2 linked regions of the Litorilinea aerophila genome follow. Each later gene encodes a partner of the first gene's protein in a complex. Links are inferred from orthologs where the notes say so. Each region holds a gene or a part of one and is shown on either strand. Other genes may lie near its edges.

The links. The genes of interacting proteins can lie anywhere in the genome.
Region 2: rplT (region 1) and rplI share a complex: the UniProt entries of both Bacillus subtilis proteins name them as parts of the 50S ribosomal subunit. The link is inferred for Litorilinea aerophila from one-to-one orthologs.

What each region holds. Positions count from the first base shown.
Region 1 is NZ_VIGC02000038.1:12,604-15,391, forward strand. It holds rplT (50S ribosomal protein L20), read right to left. Parts: upstream 1,681-2,788; coding sequence 1,321-1,680; downstream 1-1,320. Other genes in the region: FKZ61_RS21000 (helix-hairpin-helix domain-containing protein), read right to left, coding at 1-204; FKZ61_RS21005 (TrmH family RNA methyltransferase), read right to left, coding at 339-1,127; rpmI (50S ribosomal protein L35), read right to left, coding at 1,803-2,012; infC (translation initiation factor IF-3), read right to left, coding at 2,337-2,788. UniProt on the Bacillus subtilis protein: Binds directly to 23S ribosomal RNA and is necessary for the in vitro assembly process of the 50S ribosomal subunit. It is not involved in the protein synthesizing functions of that subunit.
Region 2 is NZ_VIGC02000031.1:24,446-27,311, forward strand. It holds rplI (50S ribosomal protein L9), read right to left. Parts: upstream 1,799-2,866; coding sequence 1,202-1,798; downstream 1-1,201. Other genes in the region: FKZ61_RS19370 (protein O-mannosyl-transferase family), read left to right, coding at 1-1,121; FKZ61_RS24090 (SH3 domain-containing protein), read left to right, coding at 2,025-2,866. UniProt on the Bacillus subtilis protein: Binds to the 23S rRNA.

The DNA.
Region 1 (2,788 bases):
CTCGTTGGCCTGGGATGACAGGGTGGCCCGTGTCCTGCGCAGCTGTTCCTCCAGCTCCTGGACGCGCCGATCCCGCAGGCGCAGGCGTTCCCGCCGGAAGTGATACCATTCCCAGAGGGTGGAGGTTGCGAAACCGAGCACGAAACCGGCGAGGACAAACCACAGCATCTCCAGTTGCATGCGCACCGAGCCTCTCTTTGTCATGCCGTGCAGATCCAATCCTGGGTTGTTGCTGGATGCGGACAGGTCGTTGGCGGGTGACAGCCGACGGGGTCGGCGTGGGCAATCTTTGCGGCTGGGATCATACACTGGAGCGGGCGACGGTGTCAATGCCCGGTCTATCCGTCCCCGTGCCGCCGCTGGCGGGCTGCCTCGAAGAGGATCACGGCACCGGCCACGGCGGCGTTGAGGGATTCCACCTGTCCCTGCATAGGGATGGCAATAGCGTGGGTCCGTTGACGGGCTGCGTCGCTGGGGCCAGCCGCTTCACCGCCGATGACCAGCGCGGCAGGCCGGCGCCAGTCCACCTGGTCGTATGGCGTCTGGGCCTCGGCCTCTGCCCGGTAGAGGATCATTTCGGGGGGCAATTGTTGGGCCAGCTGCTCCCAGGATTCGCAGATGCGCAGGGGGAGTCGGAAGTGGGCGCCCATCCCGGCCCGGATCACCTTCTCGTTGAAGGGATCCACCGTGCCCGGCGCCAGGAGGACCAGGTCCACCCCGGCTGCTTCGGCGGTGCGCAGCAGCGTGCCGGCGTTGCCTGGATCCCGCACCTGGTCCAGGATCAGGACCAGGGTAGGCTGTGAAGGCAGGGGACGGTGGGGCAGGGGGACCACCGCCAGGATCCCCTGGGGGGTGACCGTGTCTGAAACCGAGGCGAAGACTTCGGGGCTGCAGGCCAGACATTCCACCCCCTGCTCCTGGAGCTGCTGGAGCAGTCTGGCTGCCCGTTCTTGTCCGGCGACCGCCTCTGGGACGTAAAGGACCATCTCGGGGCGCACGCCGGCCTGGGTGGCGTCCTCCACCAGGCGGACACCTTCCAGCAGGATGCGGCCACTTTCATGGCGGTGGCGGCGTCGGTGCAGCTTCCGAATTTCCTTGATGCGTGGATTGCTGGTGCTGGTGATCATGGGATGGTGGCGCGTTTTCGGTGCTGGAGATACCTTGTTGGAGAGGAAGCTGGTGACGACATCCAGGCCGTGCATCCCTGGCGCAGGGGGACAAAAAAAGCGGCAGGAGCTGAAATGCTCCCGCCGCCGTTTGTCTGTCAGCCATGTCGCCTGGAACTCCCGGCGTCCATCCGCCGGAAGGTGCACGTGGAATTTAGGCCTGGAGTTGTGCCTTGGCCAGTTCTGCCAGTTGGCTGAAGCCCTGCGGATCCCGGACCGCGATGTCGGCCAGTACCTTGCGGTCCACCTGGACGTTGGCCTGTTTCAAGCCGTGGATGAAGCGGCTGTAGTTCAGGCCGTTCAGCCGCGCGGCGGCGTTGATTCGGGCGATCCAGAGACGCCGGAAATCCCGCTTGCGATTGCGGCGATCCCGGTAGGCGTAAAACAGGGATTTGAGCATGGCCTCGTTGGCCCGCTTGAAAAGCCGGGAGCGGGTGCCGAACTGGCCTTTGGTGAATTTCAGAACTTTTTTATGCCGTCGGTGGGCATAAACCTTCGGTCGTGAGCGTGGCATCTTGATCTCCTTCCGTGATGGCGGACCGCGCAGACGGGCGGTCGCTTTGGGAGCCGGTCACGTACTGGCTCAGGCGTGAAACACAGGCCAAAAGACTGGGTTCACGCCTGAGACCCCTGAATTTATTCCTGGGCAGCCTTCCCGGCCACGGTCTTCACCAGTTTGATCTGGCTCTTGACCGTGCTGGGGACAGTGTGCCGATAGTCGCTGATGGTGCTGCTGTTTTTCTTGCGGCGCAGGTGGCTGCGGCCCGCTTTCATCCGCATGAGCTTGCCCCGCTTGGTGAGCCGGAAACGTTTGGCTGCACCCTTGTGGGTCTTCATCTTTGGCATGATGGCCTCCTGGTTTCAGTCAAACTCGCCGTCTGAGCCGGCGGTGATTTCGCTGAGAGAGTTCGCTGGGACCCTGGCTGACAGGTAAAGACCGCGAACCAGACGCACAACACAAAAAGACAACACAAAAACGGGCAAGCGCCCGTTTTTGACAATCTTTCTCATTGTACAGGATCGCTCGACAAAACCCAAATTGGACACTGCCCGATCTGCAGCCAGGCTGGGAGCTGCCGGGTGTTACCTGCCCCTGGCAGCCGCGTCATGCCCCAGCACAAAACTCCGGGGTATCTGCCTGAGCTGAAACCGGGCAAGATGGCCCAGACATCACGAGGTCGTCGGTGCCAGGACCATCACCATGCTGCGCCCATCCAGGACCGGCCGGGATTCCACGGTGACCACGTCAGCCACGTCCCGGGCAATCCGTTCCATGAGCTGCTGGGCCACCTCTGGGTGGTAGATCTCTCGTCCCCGGAAGCGGACCCGAACCCGGATCTTGGCGCCTTCCTTGGCAAATTTTCGGATCTTGGACAGGACGACCTGGATGTCGTGCTCGTCGGTCTTGGGGCGAAGGCGAACCTCCTTCACCTCGATCTGCTTTTGCGCCCGCCGAGATTCTCGCTCCCGCTTCTGGCGTTCATACAGGTACTTGCCGTAGTCCATCAGGCGGCAGACGGGCGGGTCCGCATTGGGCGCAACCTCCACCAGGTCCAGCTCCTGCTCTTCCGCCAGGGCTATCGCCTCCCGGGCGGACATGATGCCCAGCTGCTGCCCATCGG
Region 2 (2,866 bases), on another replicon or contig:
TGAGCATCCCCATCCTGATCCTGGGCCTGGTGGGAATCGCCCTGCTGGGTCGGCGGCTGGCCTGGCTCCTCTATGGCACCCTGGCCATCTACCTGGGCTTCTGCTGGGCCTACCGCTACGGCAACTGGTTCCAGGTCATCCTGCCCACCTATCCCCTCATCCTGCTGGGCGTGCTCGCCCTGGCGGATCGCTGGCAGCGCCGGCCATGGCCCCCAGCGCCCGGCTGGCTGCGTACCTGGCTACCCGCCCTCCTGCTTCTGGCGGCCATCGCCTGGCGCACAACTGCCTCCCTGCCCGGGGCCAATAGCCACAACCGTCCCCAGGACACAGCCCTGGACCGGGCGGCCGTGCTCCTGGACCAGCCCCTGCCCATCGGCGCCGGACTCTTCGCCGCGGTGGACGACGCCCTGGCCCTGGACTACCTGACCCGGATCTGGCAGATCCGCCCGGATCTGGCCGTGGTGGGCAGTGATCAGGCCGCGACGCGCCTGGCCCACCACCAGCTTGTCCTGGCCACGTGGGACGCGGCCGCCACCCTGCGGGCCGAGCTGCCCCCCACCCTGCCGGTGACGGTCCAGAGCTTCGGGGCAGATTGGCTGGCGTTCCAGCACGGCCAGGCGGCCCATCCTCTGGCCGCTGCCCAGGGCCAGCCGGTGAATTGGACGGTGAGCGTGGGAGACAACTTGGGGGACAACCTGAGGGACGGGGAGGGAGTGGTGGTGTTGGAGCGCATCGCGGTGACCCCCGCGCCCCAGGGTGCGCCGGTGCGTCGACAGGCCCCGCCGGGCCTGGACGTGACCCTCTATTGGCGTCTGCCTGCGACCGGCTGGCCCCAGGGGCTCGCCATCAGCCTCCGGCTCACCCGGGGCGGCGCCCTGATTCCAGCTCCGGAAGATCCGGCCGGCGGGTTCATCCAGCAGGATCGCCCCGGGCCGGCCCATGGCCATCTGACGCTGTCGGGCTGGCCGCCTGACGAGCCGGTGGCGGATGGCTACCGGCTGCCCCTCCCCGCCATGGGCCAGGTGGACGGCCTGCAACTGGTGCTCTACCGGGTTGTGGATGGTGGGTTTGAAACCGTGGCCGTGTTGGATCTGCCCCTGCCGGACCTCTCGGGGCAATGACGCCACGGATTTGCAGGGAAGTCCGGGAAATAAAAGACGCCGCCGGATCGTCCGGCGGCGTCTTTTCTGGCAGTCGAAACTCAGGCCTCTTCTGCCTCGGCAGCTGCGGCCTTGGCCTGAGCCTGGGCAGCTGCAGCCTTTTCCGCCGCAGCTTTTTCCGCCGCAGCTTTCTCGGCGGCCGCCTTCTCCGCAGCCCGCTTTTCGGCATCGGCCCAGGTTTCCCCTTCCCGGACCACGGCCACCTGGAATTCGGCGGACACCTCGGGCACCAGCCGGATCTCCAGCGTGTACAGGCCCAGCTCCCGGATGGGCTGGTCCAGCTGGATCTTCCGCCGGTCCACCTCGAAGCCGGTGGCTTCCGCCAGCTTCTCGGCAATGTCGGCGCTGGTGACCGAGCCGTAAAGCCGGTCGTTTTCGCCGGCCCGGGCCTCAAAGAGCAGGCGCTGCTGCCGGATCACCTCGGCCTGGGCTTCGGCGTTGGCCCGCTCCCGGGCCCGGCGCCGGATGCCGGCCTGCCGGCTCTCTTCTGCCTGCTTGAGCGCGCCCTTGGTGGCCAGGATGGCCAGGCCCCGCGGCATCAAGTAGTTGCGCGCATAGCCGCCGGCCACGCTGTGGACTTCTCCTGCCAGCCCCAGGTCCGGTACGTCCTGGGTTAAAATTACCTTCATACGAGCCATTTGAACACCCTGCTTTCGTCCTATCGAATGAATTTCCCGCTGGATATCAGCGTTTTATCATCGCGTTCCAGTCAATAGCCTTGCTATTGTATTAGAGAGCGCTGGAATCACCAAATTTTTCCTGACCATCCATTAGCGCATCAGGCGGCTTCGTGCTATACTCGCGGCCATCCGGAGGCTGCCGCCCGACCGGTTGGCGCTTCAGCAAGAGGAATTTGAGGACATCGTGTCGTTGCATGACAGCCACTTCGTTCCCCGGACACAGCCGCCATCATCTGTGCAGCCCAAGAGCAGACCGTCGGCCCCAGCGGAGCGGTCAACCCGTAAGAAGGCCGACCTTCGTTCCCTGCTGGGGGTGGGGCTTCTCCTGGTGGGGCTCCTGGTGGGATGTTCGGCAGCCGACCTGGTGAACCGGGAGCCTGAACCTGTGCCGACCCGTGTCCCGGCGCCTACCTTTTCGCCGACGCCAGAGTTCATCCGTGCACCCATCGTGGTGACGCCGCCCAGGACGGGTACACCGGGCGTGCTCATTGTCCCCCCTGGAGTGGATCCCAGCACCTTGATTCCCATCCCAACCACGCCGCCCCCCACGGCCACCCAACCGGAGATCGCCCCACCCGAGGGGACGCCGCTGGCCATGGAGCCGCCCGGCCCCCAGGCGCCCACCGCCACCGGCCCCGCCTCGCCCATCCTGCTGCCCACGGCCACCCCCACGCCGTTGCCCACGGATACCCCCACCCCGACCCCCACGCCCTACGTGGTGGTGGAAAGTGGCCTGGTCAACCTGCGCAGCGGCCCCGGCCCGGAATATCCCCTGGTGGCCCAGTTGGGGCCAGGCATCCCCGTGGCCATCGTGGGGCAGAACCCGGAAGGCACCTGGTACCAGATCTGCTGCGTGAACGGCGAATCCGTCTGGGTGGCGGAAAATCACGTGCGGGTGGTGAACGACACCCGACAGGTGGCCCTGGTATTGGCGGATCCACCGCCCACGGCGACCCCCACGCCCACCGCCACCGACACCCCTACCATCACGCCCACGCCCACGGCCACCCCTTATCCCTTTGCCGT